4 regions of the Ornithinibacillus bavariensis genome follow, and region 1 is predicted to be linked to each of the others. Evidence: predicted binding sites of a transcription regulator. Region 1 holds the regulator's gene; each other region holds the start of a gene.

The links. The regulator Rex, encoded in region 1, represses fermentation and respiration genes when NADH is low (regulators of the CRP and FNR family bind a similar motif). The targets are predictions, from matches to a motif close to TTGTGAAATATTTCACAA.
Region 2: a site for Rex is predicted at 2,850-2,867, ahead of qoxA (cytochrome aa3 quinol oxidase subunit II). Genes of this name have one in related genera too.
Region 3: a site for Rex is predicted at 3,078-3,095, ahead of HNR27_RS06115 (hydroxymethylglutaryl-CoA synthase). Genes of this name have one in related genera too.
Region 4: a site for Rex is predicted at 2,801-2,818, ahead of HNR27_RS00950 (AtpZ/AtpI family protein). Genes of this name have one in related genera too.

Annotation. Positions count from the first base shown of each region.
Region 1 is NZ_JBNPWZ010000004.1:3,753-9,620, reverse strand. It holds gene groL (chaperonin GroEL) at 1-803, opposite strand, end outside; gene groES (co-chaperone GroES) at 858-1,160, opposite strand; gene HNR27_RS08850 (CPBP family intramembrane glutamic endopeptidase) at 1,404-2,123, shown strand; gene HNR27_RS08845 (YdiK family protein) at 2,127-2,327, shown strand; gene HNR27_RS08840 (redox-sensing transcriptional repressor Rex) at 2,345-2,995, opposite strand; gene HNR27_RS08835 (ABC-F family ATP-binding cassette domain-containing protein) at 3,183-5,105, shown strand; gene tsaD (tRNA (adenosine(37)-N6)-threonylcarbamoyltransferase complex transferase subunit TsaD) at 5,412-5,868, opposite strand, start outside.
Region 2 is NZ_JBNPWZ010000002.1:553,662-559,529, forward strand. It holds gene qoxB (cytochrome aa3 quinol oxidase subunit I) at 1-1,740, opposite strand, end outside; gene qoxA (cytochrome aa3 quinol oxidase subunit II) at 1,813-2,724, opposite strand; gene HNR27_RS06730 (YjcZ family sporulation protein) at 3,124-3,252, opposite strand; gene HNR27_RS06735 (DUF2268 domain-containing putative Zn-dependent protease) at 3,420-4,211, opposite strand; gene HNR27_RS06740 (Hsp20/alpha crystallin family protein) at 4,324-4,785, opposite strand; gene HNR27_RS06745 (alpha/beta fold hydrolase) at 4,892-5,863, opposite strand.
Region 3 is NZ_JBNPWZ010000002.1:434,500-440,367, forward strand. It holds gene HNR27_RS06085 (Crp/Fnr family transcriptional regulator) at 1-216, opposite strand, end outside; gene HNR27_RS06090 (histidine phosphatase family protein) at 553-1,104, shown strand; gene HNR27_RS06095 (GNAT family N-acetyltransferase) at 1,148-1,735, shown strand; gene HNR27_RS06100 (VOC family protein) at 1,929-2,333, shown strand; gene HNR27_RS06105 (HesB/YadR/YfhF family protein) at 2,470-2,760, shown strand; gene HNR27_RS06110 (hypothetical protein) at 2,817-2,990, shown strand; gene HNR27_RS06115 (hydroxymethylglutaryl-CoA synthase) at 3,138-4,310, shown strand; gene HNR27_RS06120 (reverse transcriptase-like protein) at 4,466-5,119, shown strand; gene HNR27_RS06125 (AraC family transcriptional regulator) at 5,614-5,868, shown strand, end outside.
Region 4 is NZ_JBNPWZ010000001.1:206,116-211,983, forward strand. It holds gene wecB (non-hydrolyzing UDP-N-acetylglucosamine 2-epimerase) at 1-47, shown strand, start outside; gene HNR27_RS00945 (S8 family serine peptidase) at 171-2,408, shown strand; gene HNR27_RS00950 (AtpZ/AtpI family protein) at 2,995-3,210, shown strand; gene HNR27_RS00955 (ATP synthase subunit I) at 3,214-3,588, shown strand; gene atpB (F0F1 ATP synthase subunit A) at 3,606-4,328, shown strand; gene atpE (F0F1 ATP synthase subunit C) at 4,416-4,625, shown strand; gene atpF (F0F1 ATP synthase subunit B) at 4,751-5,272, shown strand; gene HNR27_RS00975 (F0F1 ATP synthase subunit delta) at 5,269-5,811, shown strand.

The DNA of each region.
Region 1 (5,868 bases):
GAACCGCGAAGCTTGTTTAGTACTAGTGTAGCTAGTGCTTCACCTTCAACATCCTCAGCAATTAATAATAGTGATTTACCTTGTTGAACTACTTGCTCAAGCACTGGTAAAATTTCTTGGATATTGCTGATTTTCTTATCAGTGATTAGGATATATGGATTTTCTAGAACTGCTTCCATTTTATCTTGGTCAGTAACCATGTATGGAGAAGCATATCCACGGTCAAATTGCATACCTTCTACAACTTCTAGTTCTGTAGAGAAGCCTTTTGACTCTTCGATTGTAATAACTCCATCGTTACCAACACGTTCCATTGCTTCTGCAATTAAGTTACCAACCTCATCATCAGCGGAAGAAATTGCAGCTACTTGTGCAATGGATTCTTTTCCTTCAATTGGTTTTGAAATAGCATGTAGCTCTTCCACTGCAGTAGTAACAGCTTTTTCAATACCACGACGAATACCTACAGGGTTTGCACCTGATGTAACGTTCTTTAGTCCTTCACGAATCATTGCTTGTGCAAGTACTGTAGCAGTTGTTGTACCGTCTCCAGCAACATCATTTGTTTTTGATGCAACTTCAGATACAAGCTTTGCACCCATGTTTTCAAATGCATCTTCTAGTTCAATTTCTTTTGCAATGGTTACACCATCGTTCGTAATTAGAGGTGAACCAAATTTCTTATCTAGAACAACGTTACGACCTTTAGGTCCTAAAGTTACTTTTACAGCATTAGCTAATGTATCCACACCACGAAGCATTGCGCTGCGTGCGTCTTCACTAAACTTAATTTCTTTAGCCATATATAATGCCCTCCTTAGAAATAATTGTTATTATTAATGCTTTCATTCTAATTGTTATTGAACAACAGCTAAAATATCGCTTTCACGTAGAATTAAGTATTCTTTTCCATCGTACTTCACTTCAGTTCCAGCAAATTTAGAGAAGATGATACGATCTCCCTCTGAAACCTCAAGTTGAACTCTTTCTCCACTTTCTGTGACGCGGCCAGAACCTACTGCGACAATGCGTCCTTCTTGTGGCTTTTCCTTTGCAGAGTCTGGAAGCACAATACCGCTTGCAGTCTTCTCTTCTTGCTCAACAAGCTCGATTACAACACGATCTCCTAGTGGTTTAATCATGTAGACAACCTCCTTAATTCTTTTAAAGTGTTTTTATAAAATGATTGTTAGCACTCATAACTGTTGAGTGCTAATTCCAATTAATATAATAAATAATTTTGTTTGGTTTTGCAAGCACCATGCAACGAAATTTTTTAATTTTTCTTGTACAGGTTTATTCTATTATTATATAGACGATGAATATGATACAATACACAGGAACATTTCGCATTATGTACGATACTGATAACAACCTATGTAGACTTTAAGGAGCTGTTTTCATTGCCAAAAAGGTACTGGTTGGTCATACTAACCTACATCATTGTGCAACTTTCAGGTGGTATTTATATACCAATCCTAAAACAATTTTTTTCGAATCATGCATTAATGGTATCCGTCTATTACACGATGATAGCTAGTTTTGTAATCGGGTTAATTGTTATATTGACTTTAATGAAGCCGGATATGGAATTAAAGCAAACTCGTAGTCGCCCTAGTACTGAAAATATAGCCTTATGGGCCATCCTGGGTGTTTTTATGGCTTACTTTGCACAAGCTATCGCAGGAGTAATAGAGACCAATATACTAGGTATTGAGCTTGGTTCAGAAAATACCCAAAACATTATGGACATAACAAGAGCTGTCCCATTGTTTGCGGTTATTCCAGCAATAATTGCGCCGATTCTAGAAGAAGTTATCTTCCGTAAGATTATTTTCGGATCTCTCTATGAACGGACCAATTTCTTTATTGCTGCTCTTTTGTCAGCCTTTATATTCGGGATTATCCATGGGGAACCAGAGCATCTTCTCATTTATGCATCCATGGGATTTGTCTTTGCATTCTTATATATAAAAACAAAATCAATCATCGTACCAATAATTGTCCATATGACGTTAAATACCATTTCCGTCATCGTACAATTTACTTTTTCCCCTGAGGACTTAGAGAGATTACAAAAGCAGGTAGATAGTATTCAGATGATTTTAATTGGAGGTATATAAAATATGCGATTTACTGCCAGGACAATGGCACTCATCTATTTTGCTATGGCCATTGTGTTTATATACTTTGCCGTTCGATATGCGGATGAGACGGTATGGAACTTTCTTACCATCTTCTTAGCAGTTATTGCTACACTAGATATTGTGACAGGCATTCGTTATTTACGATTACACTATAAATTAAAGAAAATAAAAAAGGGGTAGCAACATGCTACTCCTTTTTACTCACTATATAGTTCTGTTTTTTCTAGCGGGTAATGCTTTAAAAAATAGACTAATGCTTGAAGCTCTACAGCTAAATCAATATGGTGAACCCGAATATCATCTGGTACTGTAATCCTTGCAGGAGTAAAATTAAGAATCCCCTTTATCCCCTGAGCCACTAACCTCTCTGTCACACGATCCGCTTCCATAGCTGGAATAGTCAAGATAGCTACCTTCACATCATCTAGTCTCTCTTCTAGCTCATTAATATGGTAGATAGGTACACCACCAATAGTTTGTCCTACCTTATTGTCATCGGCATCAAAAGCAATTTTTATTTTCGTATTATTATTTTTCATAAAGTTATAATGAAGAAATGCCGTACCTAAATTCCCTACACCAATTAAGGCTACATCAGTAATCTCATCCTGATCCAATGTTTTACGGAAAAAACCTAGCAAGTACTCCACATTATATCCATAACCTTTTTTTCCGAGCGCACCGAAATAAGAAAAATCCCTGCGAATCGTAGCTGAATCTACTTTCACAGCATCACTTAATTCTTTCGAAGACACACGTGTTTTTCCTTGCATTTGTAAATTATTTAAAAAGCGATAATATAGTGGAAGTCGCTTTGCTGTAGCTTGTGGTATTTTATTTTGATCCAAGCTTATTCCTCCTTAATTAATGTATCCCTAGTCATCCAATCTAATCTCTAATAACATTATTTACTATATCCATTTCTATTTTAACAAATTTTTATAAGGTAGTGTGAGTGTTTTCACAATTTTGCTTATGTGTATATTGCCGAAATCGTACTTTGTAAGATAAACTGATAGTACTAGAGGTGACATTATGATAATTATGCAATTAAATGATATTTCCAAATCATTCGGTGCCGAGGAAATATTAGCTAATATAAAACTAGAGATAAAAGATAAAGACCGTATTGCAATCGTTGGCCGTAATGGTGCTGGTAAGTCAACCCTATTAAAAATTATGGCAAATGAAATGACTTATGATACTGGTGAACTTATAAAACCGAAGGACTTAACGATTGGCTACTTATCCCAGCATACTGGCTTAGAGTCAGGTAATACCATATGGAATGAAATGCTTGAAGTCTTTCAAGAATTAATTCAGCAGGAAAATAAACTTCGTGAAATGGAAGGTAAAATGGCGAACCTAGGTCAGCTAGATGCGGATGAATCTTCCAAGTTATTATCCGAGTATGATCGCCTACAGCACGAATTCGAATCAAATGGTGGTTATGCATATCAATCTGAAATAAAAGCCGTTTTAGCTGGACTTAGTTTTCTAGACTATGATGACCAAACACCAATCAATGAATTAAGTGGTGGTCAAAAAACGCGTCTTGCATTAGGGAAGCTTTTATTAAAGAAGCCTAATCTGTTAATCCTAGATGAGCCAACAAACCATTTAGATATTGAAACATTGACATGGTTAGAAAAATACTTAGTTGGCTATCCTGGTGCGGTTGTCATCGTATCCCATGACCGCTACTTTTTAGACAAGACGGTATCTATTGTGTATGAAATATCCCGCCATCGCACGAAAAAGTATCATGGGTCATATAGTGATTTTCTTAGGCAAAAGGCTTTGAACTTTGAGCAAGAAATGAAAGAATTTGAAAAGCAACAGACCGAAATAAAAAAGCTAGAAGAGTTTGTACAACGAAATATTGTAAGAGCCTCGACAACAAAACGAGCGCAAAGCAGGCGAAAACAGCTCGAAAAAATGGATCGAATAGACAGACCACTTGGTGACGAGTCATCTGCTTCCATCACCTTTGAAATTACGAAACGGAGTGGAAATGATGTACTGAAAATACAAGATCTTGCTTTTCGTTATGAAAATGAGGCAGAGCCACTATTTGAGCATGTCTCCTTTCACATAACACGTGGGGAAAGTATAGCACTTGTTGGTCCAAATGGAGTTGGTAAAACAACGTTACTAAAAAACATTTTAGGAAAGTTAAATCCATCTAGTGGAGCAATTCAGCTTGGTACGAACGTTCAAATCGGTTATTATGACCAAGAACAAGCAAATCTTAGCTCACATAAAACAGTCCTAAATGAGCTTTGGGATGAGTATCCAACAGTGAATGAAAAGGATATTCGAACCGTACTAGGAAACTTCTTATTCTCTGGTGATGATGTCTTAAAGCCAGTACAATCTCTAAGTGGTGGTGAGAAAGCCCGCCTAGCACTTGCTAAGCTTCGAATGCAAAAAGCAAATTTATTAATTCTGGACGAGCCAACAAACCATTTAGATATAGATAGTAAAGAAGTCTTAGAGGCAGCATTAATTGATTTTCCAGGTACCATCATTTTTGTATCCCACGACCGTTATTTTATAAACAAAATAGCTGATAAAGTGGTTGAAATGAAACAAGGTGGTGCTACGGTTTATCTTGGTGATTATGATTATTATTTAGAAAAGAAGGAAGAAGAGGCCGAGCTTGAGCGTTTACAAAATGAAGATAAGCATGACAAGAAACCAAATGAAAAACGGTTAAGCTTTAAAGAAGAGAAAAAGCTTCAAAGCGAGCAACGGAAGCGTGAAAGACAAATCGCCAATTTAGAAGAAACGATTGAAAAATTGGAAGAAGAATTAGTACAGCTTGAGGAAAAAATGACCGAGCCAGAAGTCTATGAAAACCACGAGAAGGCTTTGGAATATACCAATAAGACGAATCAGGTAAAACAAGAAATTGAAAAGCTAATGGAAGAATGGACAGCTTTACAGGAAGAATAAAGACAAATAGCTTTTAAAATAGATAATCAGACTAAAATGCCATCACAATGATGGCATTTTTTTATATAGGTTAAGGGAATGAATAGATATTATGTATGAAGGATTGTAGATGCAAACTGCTCCGAATGAAATGATGACCTTATCCACAATCCATGTTCCTTATAAACTCTTTTATTATCAATTATCAACAAAGTTATGCACATTATCCACAAATCAAACAAGAGTTATCCACTACTGTTGTCAACAGGTAAAAATCTATTTTACCAAAGTATATAAAAAAACATCCACAATAGCTGTGGATATTTTTTATTTTAATAGTAACGATGGATTCGCATTTAAATCTAAACCTGCTCGTTTTCCCTTTTCAAAATCTATAGTACCTGCAGCAGCAATCATTGCTGCATTATCGGTGCATAGCTTTAATGGAGGAATTAATAAAGGTATTCCAGTTTCAGAGAACCTCGCCTCTAATTCAGCACGTAATCCCCTATTCGCAGCTACCCCTCCGGCCACTATAACTTGCTTTACTTGATATTGTTTAGCTGCTTTCACGGTTTTTGTGACTAGTACATCAATAACACTTGCTTGAAAACTTGCAGCGATATCCTCTGGTTTTAATGTAATCCCCTTCTGATTGGCATTATGGATTTTGTTGATAACCGCGGATTTCAACCCACTAAAGCTAAAATCATAGCTATCCTCTTCTAGCCAAGCACGAGGAAAATCAATAGAGATTTCTCCCTCTCTTGCTAAACGGTCTATA
Region 2 (5,868 bases), on a different contig from region 1:
AGGCATATGAATCTTTTTGATTTTTTCTGGGAATAGTACATGTCCATTTTTCTTTGCATCCCAGAAAGCCTCTGATGAATTAACCACTGGGTCAACAGCAAAGTTATAATGGGGAACTGGGTTTGGAGTTGCCCACTCTAATGAACGCGCATTCCATGGATCTTGCCCAACATTTCTTGGCGAATGACGGAAGCTGTAATACACATTGTACACAATTAGAATGAAGGCAATTGCCATTAATCCTGCTCCTATGAAGGAGACCATATTAAGTGGTCCAAAACCAGTTTCTGCTGAGTACGTGTACATACGACGTGCTTGCCCGTCTAATCCTGTTATATACATTGGGAAGAAGGCTAAACAGAAACCAATACTTAAAAACCAAAATCCCCATTTTCCAATACGTTCATTTAGCATAAAACCAAACATCTTTGGCCACCAGTAGGTTAGGCCGGCAAGCATCGCAAATACAACACCTGGAATAATAACATTATGGAAATGTGCTACAAGAAACATCGTATTATGATATTGATAATCGGCACTCGCAATTGCAAGCATTACACCTGTTACTCCACCGATGGTGAATAAAGGAATAAATCCAACAGAGTAGAGCATTGGTACGGTAAAGCGAATTTTTCCTTTCCACATGGTCAGTAACCAGTTAAATATTTTAATACCAGTTGGAACTGCGATAGCCATGGTTGTAATAGAGAAAATTCCATTTACAAGTGCACCATGTCCCATGGTAAAGAAGTGGTGTACCCATACTAGGAAGGACATAAATGATATAAGAACCATCGATGCAACCATAGATTTATAGCCATATAGATTTCTTCCAGAGAAGGTACTAATAACCTCACTATATACACCAAATGCAGGTAAAATTAATATATATACCTCAGGATGTCCCCATACCCAGAAAAGGTTTGCCCAAAGCATATCCATTCCGCCATTGGTAGACGCGAAGAAATGTGTACCAAATTGACGGTCAAAGGTTCCCATTAATAAGGCGATTGTAAGCACTGGGAATGCAAACACAATAATAGCATTTGTAATAAGGGATGCCCATGTAAACATTGGCATTTTCATTAATTTCATTCCAGGTGCTCTCATCTTAATAATGGTAACAATGAAGTTAATTCCAGTCATCAAAGTACCAATACCTGATATTTGAAGTGCCCACATATAATAATTAATCCCGACAGTTTCACTAAAGTCGGTTCCAGCTAGTGGGAAGTAATTAGTCCAGCCAGCATCAGGTGATCCGCCGATAACAAATGATATATTAAAGAGCATTGCCCCAGTAAAATATAACCAAAAACTAATCGCATTTAAACGAGGAAATGCTACATCACGTGCTCCAATTTGAAGTGGTACTACAAAGTTCATCATACCAATGATAAAAGCCATCGCCATGAACATGATCATGACTACTCCATGTGTAGTAAATACCTCATTATAGTGCTGTGCATCTAAAAAGCTATTATCCGGTACAGCTGTCTGTAGACGCATCATGACAGCATCTACTCCACCTCGGAATAACATTAATAGTGCAGATATGATATACATAATTCCAATACGTTTATGATCAACTGTGGTTAGCCATTCTTTCCAAAGATAACCCCATTTTTTAAAATAGGTAAGTCCTATTACGATGGCAACAACCGTTAGACCAATCGCTACCATTGATGCATAGATTAAAGGACTAGCATTTGGAATAGCAAACCGTTCAAAGAATTCCATCTTTTTTACTCCTCTCTAAGATAATTGATTCTTAGAATTATAGTTTCTTAATTGGATAGCGAACGAATAGTCTTAATGAGATGAATGCTCGCTATGATCCTGATCTGATTCCATACTATGATCTTGATCTGACTCCATATGGTGATGATGACCAGCATTTTCACCTTCAGGAGCTGGCGCAAATGATAAATGAGTTCCTGTAAATGTCATTTTTCCTAAATGTCCAGGTTCTAATAATTTATTGAATTCATCTTCCGTAAGCGGTTCTGCGGTAGAATGAATCTCTCCCACCCATTTATCAAATTCATCTGGTGATAGTGCAGTAGCAGTAAATATATTTTCAGCAAATCCTTTACCACTGAAATTTGCATTTCTTCCCATGTAATCGCCTGGAGATTCTGCTACGAGATTTATTTTAGTTATCATATCAGCCATTGCATACTTTTGACCTGCAAGCTGAGGTATCCAGAAGCTTGTTATTGGCCCATAAGAGTATAAACGAAATTCAACAGGACGATTGGTAGGGAAAAAGACATAATTAACTGTCTCGACATCCTGTTCCGGATAACTAAAATGCCATTTCCAGTTAGAAGATGAAGCATAAATAATCAATGGATCTTGATCCTCATACCCATCTGGAACAGATTCTACCTCATAAGTGGACTTAACAGACATTATTGATAAAAATGTAACAATTAACACTGGAACAATTACAATAATTGCTTCCAATATTGGATTTCCTTTTATATGTGGTGGTTCATAATCATCTGGCTGCTTACTTGCACGATATTTGACCAGCATGATGATTAATAATGTTATGACGATAATAACAATGAACGCCATAGTAATAATAGAAATCCATATAACGGATGCAGTTGTTTCAGCTTGTGGTCCTTTTGGATTTAATACTAGCAAGGGCTCACAGCCAGCTAAAATGGTGGTAAGTAGTAACAACGATGAAAAAACTATCCATTTGAATCGCATGATTACGCTCCTCTCAAAGAATGATTGAACTATAATGAAATTGACAACAGTTCACTTGAACTTAGTTTTATGGCACAAAGTACCGTTATCATATCTTATTACGATGTGATAAAATGTACAATAGTTTGAGAAATACTTCACAAATTGTTCAAGAAAATATGTATTTTTTGTGGAAACAGGGCAGAATTCTTGTACAATTGAAATTCAAAAGGACATTTCACATATGATATGAAATGTCCTTTAGGATAAACGATTTATAGCCCACCTCTAGGGAATTTTCTGGTGTAACAAATCTAATCCATTTGTTGGTTGAATGTACAGAAATTTAACTACCTAGGACGGGGAAGTTTTTCCCCGCCATGTTGATAGTTTAGGTGGAAAAAGAGTAATGGTTTCACATTACAGCCAAGCAGCACCTACGATGATTAGAAGGATAAATAACACGACAATCAAAGCAAATCCTCCGCCATATCCGTAGCCAGCTCCGAAGCCGTATCCGCCATAACCACAGCCGTATCCAAATGACATACTAAAATCCCTCCTAACATTTATTCAGAATTTGAAGAGCAATATAAAATTAGTCTGGCTCTTCTCGGGTAAACACTTTTATTATCAGTGTTTGTTAATACTATATGAACCTAGAAATAATTGTGTTTGGGTTATACACCTAGGTACAAGTAAATCTGTATATTTGCCTATTTTTCTATAAAAGCAATTTTTTCTGAGGGTATCGATAATAAATCTTTGCTTTCCTTACCAGTCTGCTGGCAATAACGATTAACTAAATAGTAACCTACACAATATCCTGCCATATGAGGAAATAACTTTTTACCATAAAGAATTTCAGTAACTCGACGAGATGATTTTGGCAAGTCAGCATTTGGTTGCACAATAGATTTCCAAATTTTTTCTGCTTCCTCCTGTGTGTAATATTGCGTCCATGGGGCTTGGAGCTCTTTGCCATATCTTTCATTAACTGCTTGTTCAGCCATGCCCTCTAATACAATCACATCTAATAGGGAATAGTCCTTCTCATCTTTAGGGTTATGAGCAAGGCGGCAACAATGATTATATTCATGGGTAAAGAGTGCTCTTATTTCATCTTCGCTGTTTATATCTGAAATAAAGAGAAATAACTTATCACGGAAAGAAAGTCCAGATCTTCCATTGTATTGTTCCATTATTTGACGGTTATAGGTATTAGAAGGAAAGATGAAAATCGGTATATTATTACCTTTCCACAGTTTCGACAATTTTTCTTCTTCTTGTTGAACAATGCCCCAGACATTCTTTTTTCGTAATGATTCAACCAACGCTTCTCCATTACGCACTGGTTTGTAATACATCCCATGCTGTGTTAAATACATTGCAACATCCTTTTCGTCAGCATTATCAAAATAACTGGATAACTTTTTAAAAATTTCATCGGGCTTTTGATATGCCTTTTCAAGCCATTTATCAGTACGTATAACAGTCAATTGCTTCACTCCTTTTAATATATTGAAAGCTATAAGTTTTGCAGGGTGGGTGAAGTTGTTAATAAATACAAAAAAGAAAAGAGGATTCGACTAGGGTGGTCAAATCCTTACTAGATTTTCTTTAGGAATCATCGATTTCTATTAATCTTCTTTTCATGCTTTCAGGTTTAGGAATAGTAATCGTTAAGATTTGATTTTTGAATGAAGCTTTTATTTTGTTTTGCGGTATATCAAATGGTAGGTTAACAACTTGCTCCTTGCGATGGAAGCTTTGTCTACTAAATAGAGTTTGTTGTTTCGTATCTTCTTCTTTTATTATCCGATTATCATCTACTCGAATACGAAGCTGATTACCTGAAGCTTCGATTTGAATCTGTTCCTTCGTATAATCTCCTAGCTCTGCTTTGACAACAAAGTGTGAATCCTTTTCATACATATCTACCCAGAATGGCTTTAACTGAAATTGCTCATTCATTTGCTTAAAGGATTGGTTGAAAAAGGAATCCATTTGCCTCATAAAGTCATGTAAAGGGGTCATATCAATATCGAAGCGTCCCGGTAATCTATTCCTTCTTGCACCCATATAGTTCACCCCAGTATGGCTAATTTTTATTAACAGATTATGCTAAACACCACAAAAAGTACTGGGCTTCTTATGTAACACTTAACGAGACAAAATAAATTTTAACTTATTTATCGGAAGTGAATAAGCGTATTTGATGATAAAGTTCCAGTGGTTTTTCTTCTGTAATAAGATGACCTGCTCGTTCATATGAAATTAACCTTGCGTTTGGCAGGTCCTTTACTAATTTTTTTCCTATTGTTAAGGGGACAACCCTGTCTTCCTCGCCCCAAAGCAAGAGGGTGGGGGTATGAATCTTTTGCAGCTCTTCACTTCGTAAATCACCTTCACGATGGCGTAATAGTCTGACTAGTGCTTTCGAAAAATTTTTGTCTTGAAGCGGCCTTCCATATTCCTCAATTTGATCATTAGTTATAAGTGAATGATCATAAAAAACATTCTTTAAGTTTTGTATAACCGTTTGAGGTCCGATTTTCTGCTTAGCAAGTAAATGGAAAAAGGGTAGATATGAAATATAAATAAGTAACGATCTAGCTCTTGGTAGATAGCCTGAACTACTAAAAAGTATTAACCTCTTGACCCTATTCGGAGCTCTTTTAGCAGTATACAGTGCAATTTGCCCACCCATTGAATGACCGGCTATGTACGCTTCTTTTATAGAGAAGTAGTGCAAGCACTCTAAAACTAGATGAGCGTAATTATTAAACGAATAAATAAAGGATGTTGATTTTTCACTTTTTCCAAAACCAGGTAAGTCTATAGCAATTACCGAAAAATTATTAGCTAGTAATGGTTTTAAGCGATGGAAGGTATAGGATGATGCAACAAAGCCATGAATTAATATGATTGGAGGCTTATCCTGAATTACGTATTCACAATATATATTTGTATCTAATAGACGGATAAAGGTTTTGGTGTATTCCATATTATTCTTCATTTCACCACCAATAATAATTGTATATACAGTATAGTCAACATTGGAAGAGAAATTAACTTTTTTTCTATTCCTATATATATTCAACGCAATTCGATTTCTGTAGGAAATTTTTCCTGAATCTTTCACAATATGTCTACTCACATTTC
Region 3 (5,868 bases), on a different contig from region 1:
GAGGATTAACTCTTTTCCATCGGTAGTTAACTTTGAGACTTGAACAAGTCCAGAATTAACCATATAAATCTCGTTGGCACCTAAACCTTCATGGAAAAGATAGTTACCTTTATATATTTTTCTTATTGTACCTATTGAGGTTAAAAGATCTCTTAATTCAGTAGAAATTTTCTGATGTGTACTGTTACGAGATCCTAACATGAGACCAGACAGCATCGTAAACATCTCCTTTCTCTTGTGATTACCTTCGCTTTCTTTATTCTTAGTTTAGCACGGGAAGAGAGATTACTTTTGTCCTGCTCGTTACGATATTGTGAAATATGTTCATGCTAGATAATACTGAATTTAAAAGGTTAAAGAGTGAATAGGAAAATTCGATTGAAGGGGAATTCCAAGTCCAGAGTATTAATAGGTTAATGTAATGAAGAGCTGCTAGTAGTCTCTATTAAATTCTTATTTAAGCTAGAGTAAAGCTAAATAAAAAAGATTTGTTTTCTAGTAATCTGAATTATGCTAAAATTTTCCATATAACATAGGTAAGGGGACGAAATGATGACCACTATTTATTTCGTAAGACATGCTCATTCCATATATACCCCCGACGAACTGGGTAGACCACTGTCCGCTAAGGGATTAAAAGATGCAAAGCACATAACAGAACTTCTAAGAGAAAAAGATATTGACCTTGTATATTCAAGTCCCTATAAGCGAGCAATTCAAACAGTTCATGGAATTGCTCAGCATATTAGTAAACATATTATATTGGAAGATAATTTTAAGGAACGAAGACTATCGGTAGATCCTGTGGAAGACTTTCAAGCAGCTATCGAAAGGGTTTGGCACGATGATTCCTTCTCCTTTCCGGGTGGCGAATCCAATCGAGACGCTCAAAAAAGAGGATGTAAAGCATTAAAAAACATACTTGCCGAAAATGAGAGAAAAAACATTGTAATAGGTACTCATGGCAATATTATGGTACTAATGATGAGCTATTTTGACAAAACGTATGGATATCAGTTTTGGAGAACGCTAGAGATGCCAGATATTTATAAGCTTGTTTTTAAAAATTTTAGTTTAATCGATGTTCAACGCATATGGAAGTAGTTTACGTATTTTGAAATTATACGAAATAAAGGGGACAGTAATTATGCAGATAAGGACATATCAACCAGATGATGAAAAGGGATGGGTGCGCTGCAGAGTATTGGCATTTTTAGATACTGCATATTTTGATAATGTTTTGAAACAAAAGGAAGCGTATGATCATTCCGCAATTGAACTTGTTGCAGTAGAGGATAATCAAATCGTTGGATTATTAGATATAGAGTATGAGAAGGAAGAGCGCACAATTTGTTCAAGAGGATCGGGTCTTGGTGGTATGATATGGCATATTGCTGTGCATCCCGATTATCGTCGTAAAGGCATTGCTTCAGAGCTTCTAAAGAAAGGGGAAGAAATTGCAAAAGAAAAGCAGCTTAACCGCTTGGAAGCATGGACACGAGATGATGATTGGGTCAACGCTTGGTATAAGAAGAGCGGATTTAATAAGGTTGATTCTTATTTGCATGTATATTTGGAGGGAAATGAAGAGCTAAGTGGACATATAAAATACACGGTTCCCGAGCTATTTCCAGTCGTAACATTTGCACATTATGTGGGTGAGAATAAAGAACAGATAATGAAAAAGTTTAACCGCGTTCATGAATGTGTTTGTTATGAGAAGGTGCTTGTCTAGTATCATTTTTTGGAGGTTACAATAAGCAAATACAACAACCCATGTTGATGGAATTATGATGGTTTTTACAGAAGCTAATGGAGCGACAGATGGAGAGATTTATCCAAAGGATAATATCGAAGCAATTATTAAATAGAGTAATGGTTATACGATTATAAGATGTTATAGATAATTCTAGAAAGGGAGATGTTGAGTGGTTAATTATATTAAACGTGTTGGAACAACTTATTTGCCTGTTAAAGATCCAGAAAAGGCGTCCTTGTGGTATCAGGAAATACTCGGAGCGATAGAAAATTACCGGGATGAAATGAAAGCAATTTTAGATTTTGCTAATCAAAGCTTTTTCTTGGTCAAGGCGATGCCAACGGAACATATAGGATTTAAGGATGCCAATGGGAGAATACACTTTTCTTTAACGTTTGAAGTAGATGGATTGAAACAATTAGAAGAATTTCATGCCTTTCTTCAAACAAAAGAAGTAATATTAGGAGAAATCGAAGACCGTGGACATCCTGGCTACAACTTTGTGTTTTATGATTTAGATGGCAATATCTTTGATGTATGGAGTCAATTAAGCCCAAATTTTAATAAAGGTTGAGGTAGGAGGGGGGTCCTCCTTTTTCTTATGTATCAAATATGACAGGAATTTTTAAGAAATGTGAGGTCATATAGTCTGCTTTTTGAGTTAATCTATAATAGAATAGATAGTGAAAATTAATGAGTGGGGTGTACCGATGAGTTTACAAATTACAGAAGAGGCAGCGAAGTGGTATATGGATGAGATGGGTTTGGAAAAAGGGGACTATGTTCAATTTTTCTTGAAGATATATGGTGGGATTCAAACAGAGCATCCAAATTATTTTTTAGGAATATCTGTAGGCCTTGATGGAGAAATCGGTGTAAATCAACAAATAGAAGGAATTACTTTTTACTTTAATGAAAAGGATGCTTGGTTCTTGGATGAATATGATATGAAAGTAGTAATGGGGAAAGACGAAGTAGAGTATCAATTTACAAAAAAATAAGAAATGAATCTCTGGATATAATAATCCTTGATATGAAGTTCAAGGAGGAGATTATTATGTCTGAACAGAATAAGAATCAAAATCGTGATACAGGTAAACAAAAGAACCATGGAATTAAATATAATACAGAACCTAAGAAAAACGACAAACAAGATGTCGAGATAGCAAGTGATACGGAGTTTTTAAATGTTAATGGAAAGAAAAACAAACGGAAGCGTGATAATGGGTAATGGTTATCTGCCTGTCCAATAATTCTGGACGGGCTTACTTTTTTCGTTTCGATGAATTTTCATTTTGATATATAATCTATAAATCATTTGTGTGTTTTTTCACAAATGGATATAATGAAAGGGAATTGGTCAGGAGGGGAAGTCAACATGAAAATTGGTATTGATAAAATAGGATTTTATGCCCCACATATTTATGTGGATATGAATAAGCTAGCTGTTGCAAGAAACGTAGAACCAGAGAAATTTACTATAGGTATTGGACAAAGTCAAATGGCTGTTGCCCCTGTTACACAGGATTCGGTTTCTTTAGCAGCAAATGCAGCATTAGAAATTATCGATGATGAGGACAGAGAAAAGATTGACTTTGTCATATTTGGTTCTGAATCTGGTATCGATCACTCTAAATCGGGTGCTGTTTATGTGCATCAGCTTTTGGGATTAAATCCTCATGCAAGAGCAATTGAAGTAAAACAAGCTTGCTATGGAGCTACTGCTGGAATTCAAATGGCAAAAGGACATATCGCTCTTAATCCTGATAGTAAAGTGCTTGTATTAGGTTCTGATATTGCAAGATATGGTCTAAAAACTTCTGGAGAGTCTACGCAAGGCGCCGGTGCAGTGGCAATGATTATTAGCGCGAATCCAAGAATCATGGAATTAGAAGAGCATAATGTTTATCTGACAAATGATATCATGGATTTTTGGCGTCCAATATATTCGGACATGGCTTTTGTAGATGGAAAGTTTTCCAATGAACAATATATTTTATTCTTTAATAAGGTATGGGAAGCATATAAGGAAAAAGCAGGACTTCAATTAAGTGATATGGAGGCAATCTGCTTCCATCTTCCGTATACAAAAATGGGTCTTAAAGCTCTCAGAACGGTTTTAGATGAAGCTTCTGAGGATGTTCAAAATCGTTTACTGTATAATTATCAAGCTAGTACAACATACAACCGAAATGTAGGGAATATTTATACCGGTTCTCTTTATTTAAGCTTACTATCTCTACTTGAGAATAAAGAAGAATTACAAGACGGAGCTAGAATCGGCATGTATAGCTATGGATCTGGAGCAGTTGGAGAGTTTTTCTCAGGAATCTTACAGCCTGGCTTTAAGAAGCACCTTTTTGTAGAAGCTCACCAACAACTATTTGCTAGACGAAAAGAAGTGTCTGTAGAAGAATATGAGGTAATATTTGAAGAAACCCTTCCAAAGGATGGATCAGATATTGAACTAGACATAACGAAGGATCCAGCAGCGATTTGTTTAAGTGGGACAATCGATAATAAGCGTCAATATGTAAATAAATTGCGCTAACATAAAGCTCTAGGAATTTTTCCTAGGGCTTTTTTTAAAAGGTAATAATGTGTAGGTGTAATAGTTTATACCTAGCATATAAAATTGTGAATGGTTAAAGGATGTCAGGTAGAAAATAAGAGATAAGAGATAATAGATAGGATGGGAGGATAGGGATGAAGCTGTTCATCGAATGGAAATATAAAACTCCAACGGGCACAGAGATAGGATTCAAATCAGAAGAAATAACTCCGGAAAAAGCCTTATTATTAGCGGAAGACATAGTTAAAACTGGGCGAGTAAGGCAATTAACTTTATATGATCAATACGATACAACATGGACCATAAAGGAACTTAAGAAGTATGTGACAAAGGTAGAAGCTGTTCCACATGATATTACTGTATTTTTTGATGGTGGTTTCGATGGGAACACGAAGAAGTCAGGATTAGGATGTGCTATTTATTTTGAACAGGGAGGAAAACAATATCGCATTCGAAAAAATGCTCTTGTTGAGGAGTTAAATACAAATGGTGAAGCGGAGTACGCAGCATTACATTTAGCAGTAAAGGAGCTGGAATTTCTAGGTGTTCAACATATGCCAGTTATATTTATTGGTGATTCTCAAGGGGTTATTAATCAATTGAATGATGAATGGCCATGCTATGATGCTGAATTGCTGCTATGGATTGATAGAATTGAAGGGGATGTTGAAAAGCTAGAAATTAATCCAGAATTTCAATTAATATCTAGGAAGAAAAATGGTGAAGCTGATCATTTAGCAACCCAGGCGTTAATGGGTGTAGAGATATATAGTAAAAGTGAAATATGATATTAGAGTCCAATTCGTATTGGTCTCTTTTTTTGTAATATAATCCCCATTAGATCTAATTTTTATTTACAATAGTAACTAAATAGTAAACAATAAAGTGACGCCTTATAACGTTAAAATAGGAGTAATCCTCTTAACATAGATAAAAGCAAATTCTAGTAGGGTGAAGATGAATGATAAATCAATATTTAACTATAGAAGAAGTTGAAGCAAATTGTAATCAGTTATCGAAAAAGTATGAATCGATGAGGGAAGGTTATATCAAATTATAGCACGTTGGTAAGAGGGCGATGCTACAATAGAAACTAAATTACTTGCAAGTTTCAAGGAACTCTCGCAGGTTGTCTTTATTCAATATCCAGATCACCTATATTTAATTAATTGGTTTCAGGATTATGCAAAAAGTTAGTCTATGAACCTGTCATAAGTGAGCAAGGAAAAGCAGGTTTTTCGATAAATACTTTGATAATCTGAATTTAGAAAGGGGAGAGAAAATGGAGAGACTTCAGTATATGGTTGCTAGTATTGAGTTCATTGAAGATAATTTAGATGGTGAATTATTAATTGAGGATATCGCTAAAGTAGCATGCATGTCCAAGTTTCACTATCAACGAATGTTTTCCATGTTAACGGGATTTACCTTGAGCGAGTATATCCGAAACCGTAGAATTACTAAAGCAGCTCAGGAGTTGGTATATTCTGATGCAAAGGTTATCGATATTGCTATTAAGTATGGCTATGAAAGCCCT
Region 4 (5,868 bases), on a different contig from region 1:
CTCGACGTATTGCCGATGCGATTTTGAATTATTTCCATACACTCTAAGATATAAAGGCTGATTTCCAGAAAAGTGTTCTGGAAATCAGCCTTTTCATATAAGGGAGTTAAGCAACGTTATGTATGTTTCCCGTCTATACAACAAATACTAGGAGGATAGGAGGGGAAAATATGCGTATTATGCGAAGTGTGTTGTTAATAATGTTGTACATAGCAGTTATGGGGATTAACCCAACGAGCGCAAATCCAGATGAAAAACAACAATCCATCATTATTGAAGTAGAAGGAAATCCGATGGAGCATAAGAAATACCTAGAAAAATATTATCCTTTTATCAATGTAGTTGCCACCTATACAAAATTATTCAAAGGTATAGCCTTACAAGGTTCACCTAAGGATTTAGAAAAAATGGGAACCCTAAGCTTTGTGAAGGCTATCCATTCCGTACAAACATATAATACGCAACAATGGTTTCAACATGAACAAGATGGAGTAAACCCTGAACCTGTAAATTCTATTGATGAACTGTTAAAGGATAATCCAGATATTGTAATACCAGAAGCACTTAATAATACTGAATATACGGGAAAAGGTGTTGTTGTTGGTGTAGTTGATACCGGGGTGGACTATAACCACCAAGACTTAAAGCTGAACTATACAGGTGGTTATGATTTAGTAGATTTAGATGATGATCCAATGGAAACACTTGAGGCAGAAGGCATGCCAACACAGCATGGAAGTCATGTAGCGGGAATTATCGCGGCAAATGGAGCAATGAAGGGAGTTGCACCGAATGCGGAAATTCGTGCTTATCGCGCACTTGGCCCTGGTGGAAGCGGAACCTCCGTTCAGGTTATCGCTGCTATGGAGCAGGCAGTAAAGGATGGGGTAGATGTTATTAATCTTTCCCTTGGTAATTCCGTTAATGGACCTGATTATCCAACTAGTGTAGCAGTGAATCGTGCAAGCGAGCTTGGTGTAGCTGTTGTGATTGCAAATGGAAATAGTGGTCCAGATAATTGGACGGTAGGTGCCCCAGCAACTGCATCAAAAGCCCTTGCTGTAGGAGCTTTTGCTAACGCGCAAACCATCCCAATACTATCTCCTGCCTTTGAGGATAAAAAAATACCGATTAATCCAATGGTGGGATCCGTTCCTTGGAGACTTTCAAAGGATTATGAAATAGCTCTTGGAAATGCAGCAGATTTAGATAGAAAAATAGCTCTCATTCAACGTGGAAAAATTCCCTTCTATGATTTAGCCAAACAAGCAGAAGAAAAAGGCGCGATTGCCGCGATTATATATAACAATGAGGACGACCCATTTCAAGGTGCAATTACGAATGATGAACAACCAGTTAAGATTCCAGTTATCTCACTATCTAAAAAAGATGGTGAATGGCTGAAAAAGTACATGGAGGAAAACAAACATCCATACATTGAAACAATCTATGAAAAAACAGAAGACGGTATTGCAGCCTTTAGCTCCAGAGGACCAGTTACCATTAACTGGGAAATAAAACCGGATATACTCGCACCTGGAACAAATATATTAAGCACTGTCCCAGGAGGTTATTTACCATTACAGGGTACAAGTATGGCAGCACCACATGTATCAGGAGTTATCGCACTGATGAAGGAAGCACATCCTAGCTGGAGCAATCAAAAAATCTTTGGTGCGATTAAAACAACTGCTATTAGGGTAAATGACAGTAAAGGAACCCCATTAGAGCCAATTGTTCAAGGGATGGGAAAAATTAATCCAAAAGACGCGATAAATGCACCGGTCATTATATATAATCCATCAATTGCATTTGGGAAAATTAACGATTACCGAGAAGAACAAACCGTAATGCTCACAATTGAAAACACTTCCAATAAAACAAGAAGTTTTTCCTTTCATGTTCCTAAAAAGGAAAAAGGTCTCCACTGGAATTTACCTCTTTCTTTTACAGTGAAAGCAGGTGAGAAAAGAGACATTCCTGTTAAGCTTGGAATAACCTCTCCACTTCTGGACAAAGGGATACATCAAGGGTGGCTAGAGTTGCAATCAGAAAAGAATTCCTACCACCTTCCTTATTTATTTATAAATGAAACAGCTGATTATCCGAAGGCAGTAGGATTCGAATTTACACTTAAACCTTTTTCAGAGGAAGAATTTATCTACAGACTATATCTTACAGAAGAGACTCAGAATGTAGATGTGGAGCTATATGATCCACAGACCTTAATTTTCGATAGAACCTTATTCCACCTGGAGGATACCAAGATAGGGTTGAATGAAGGGTATGTAGAAAAAAGGAAGCTCGGAAAACCTGGTAATTATTTAGCCGTGATTACTGTTCAATTGGAAGATGGAACGTATGAAAGCTATGAAACAGAATTGGTGATTGAACCTGGTAGTAATTGATAAAATAAGTAGTTAAGGCGTTTTAAATAACCTTTTGGAAACAAACAGAGTACGGAGTATATCCAAGAAAATTCGGCCGAACTTCGCTGGATCACAGCGGAGTCGCCGAACTCATGATGAAAATAGCTGGCCTCTCCTTACATGTGCTTAGCAGTATAATTGCCCCATGCCTCAACATGACTACCCGAATGGCACTGCAAACATAATAGGAGAATCATAATCTAAACAAAAATTAAATATTTCTCCATTCCTAGATTGAATGCTTAACTGAGACACTTTCGTTCACAAAACTGTCACTAACTGGAACTCGTTATTCCTATATAATAAATGTAAGTAATATTCATCACAGGCAATCCTATTTGAAGGTTAATTGACTGGACAAAAATTGGTAGGCGTGAAATATGTCAAAATTCCTTGGATATCAATTGACAAGTTAACGCTTGCTAGGGTAAACTGACTTAGTGTGGAATGATAGGGTTTTCAAGTATAATTTGGTAGTTCTGTCTTGATTTTTTACATACCTTCACATACTTGAAAATTTATTGAAATGTAACCCCAGTAATCTCTTACTAGAGGAGGTTTTCGTATGGGGATTAAACCACAAAAAGCAATTGTGTTAGCAAGTGCGGTTTCTGCTAATTTAGCAGGTGGAACGATTCTAGGAATATTTTCTGGTATCTATCTCGATAAACTAGTTTCCTCAAAACCAATTTTCACAATAATTGGTTTATTACTAGGGCTAGCAGCCGGAATCTATGGAATGGTTGCAACTGTTAAGAAATTTACGGAAGCGGGAGAGTAACAAATGACAACCAATGAAATGATGATGACCCGTCAGCGTAAATGGATGCTCTATCTACTAGCGATATTCGTGCTTGGTGCAGGCTTTACTCCTTATATGCGTATTTTCCTCGGGCTTCTCTTGGGAAGCACCATTAGCTTCTACAATCTATATCTATTACAAAAGAAAACAATTGAATTTACAGAAGCAGTAGCAAAGAAAGAAAAGGCACGAGGAATAGGTACCATTTCAAGATTAGCAGCAGTTGCTTTAGCAGTCATTATTGCCCTTCGTTATGAAGAGTATTTTCAAATGATTGCAGTGATAATTGGATTAATGACTTCTTATATAGTCATTATGATAGACTTTATTCTTTTTAAAAATAAGGATAGTGCTTGAAAGAGGGGTGAATAAGTATGGATCATGGGGCACCGATAGTACATGACGTCTTTGGAATTAGCTGGCTTGATTTCAACTTGTCGAATGTATTTATGATTATTGTAACATCATTAATTGTATTTGTTCTTTCGGTTTTAGGTGCTAGAAAGCTACAAATGAAACCAACTGGTGCTCAAAACGTGATGGAATGGATTCTAGATTTTGTTAAGGGAATCGTAAATGACACGATGGATTGGAAGACTGGTAAGCTATTCTTACCATTAGCACTAACACTATTTTCTTATATTCTAGTTGGTAATATGCTTGGTGTTGTCACAAATGGAGTATATGAAAATAGCACTTGGTGGAAATCACCAACTGCCGATCCAGGTTTAACCCTAACATTAGCAGCTATGGTAATCGTCTTATCTCATTTCTATGGAATCAAACTGCGCGGTGGAAAAGAATATATCAAAGATTATTTTCGTCCACTACCGTTTTTATTTCCAATAAAACTAATTGAAGAGTTTGCAAACACCTTGACACTAGGCTTGCGTCTATTTGGTAACCTATATGCCGGTGAGGTATTACTAGCATTATTAGTAGGCTTAACTTCATCTGGAGTATTAGGATTTATAGGTGGGGCAATTCCATTCTTAGCATGGCAAGGATTCTCTGTATTTATTGGAGGAATCCAAGCATTTATCTTCACAATGCTATCTATGGTTTACATTTCCCATAAGGTAAGTGAGGAACACTAATTCATTAATTAACCAGTTTTAATAGTATTCTGTTAAAACCGGAAAATATTAAAAAATTATTTATATATTATGAGGAGGATTTATATTATGTCAGGAGCATTAGCAGCAGCAATAGCGGTAGGTTTAGCGGCACTTGGTGCAGGTATTGGTAACGGTTTAATCGTTAGTAAAACAGTAGAAGGAATCGCTCGTCAACCTGAGCTTAAAGGTTCACTTCAAACTACAATGTTCATTGGTGTAGGTCTAGTAGAGGCTATGCCTATCATCGCAGTAGTTATCGCATTAATGGTAATGTAATAATTTGATAATTAAACTTGATAATGGCGAAGACTTTCCCATGAAACTTCGCCGTTGTTTTTACTAGAATGATTACGTGAACACTTTTGTTGATTGTTTGAATCAGGTTGAAAGGAGTGAATTCAGTGCAGGCATTCACTATATACTCGTCAGTAGTAATCTGGGGATTCCATGTTGGTGACATGCTCGTTCAGCTATTTTTCTTCGCACTATTACTATTCCTAGTGAAAAAGTTCGCTTGGGGACCAGTAATGAACATGATGAAAAAACGTGAAGAATATGTAGCGAATGAAATTGAAGCTGCAGAAAAGAGCCGTAAAGATGCTGAAAAGGCAGCAAAAGAAGCGGCAGATCAGTTAAAACAAACGAAATTAGAAGCACAAAAAATTATAGAAGATGCTAAAACTGCTGGTGTGAAGCAAGAGCAAGATATTATCGAATCAGCTCGCCAGGAAGCAGATCGTATCAAAAAAGCAGCACAAGAAGAAATTCAAAACGAAAAAGAAAAAGCACTTCAAGCACTTCAAGATCAAGTTGCGTCCTTATCTGTTCTAATTGCAAGTAAGGTAATTGAAAAAGAACTAAGTGCACAAGATCAAGAAAAGTTAATCAATGACTATATTAAAGAGGTAGGAGAAGAGCGATGAGTGAAGCAGTAGTTGCCAAACGTTATGCAGATGCTCTTTTTCAACTCGGTAGTGGAAAAGCAACACTTAGTGAAATTACAGAAGAATTACGTGTTGTGAATCAGGTTTTTCATGAGAATAGGGAGTTAAATGCATTCCTAATCCATCCACGTGTTACAAACGAAAAGAAGAGGTTATTCCTTGATGAAGTATTCAAAGGAGTTTCAGTCGACGTCTTAAACACATTAAAACTTCTAGTTGAACGTCATCGTATAGGAATTGTTTCTCAGATTGTTGATGCTTTTGTAGCACTTGTCAATGATGCTTCAGGAATTGCACAAGGTAAAGTATATTCCGTTCGTAAGTTATCAGATGCAGAAAAAGCAGAGTTGGAAACCTCATTTGCAAAACGTCTTAATAAATCGGTGGTCAAGCTAGAAAATATTGTTGACCCATCCATTGTCGGTGGTATGAAGATCCGAATGGGAAACACCATTTACGATGGAACGATAAGTGGAAAATTACGACGCATTGAGCAAAATATGAAACTTGGCAGTTAGGAAAGTATATAAACTTTCCTTCTGCATAAGAAAAACTACCACATTCGCCAAAAAGCG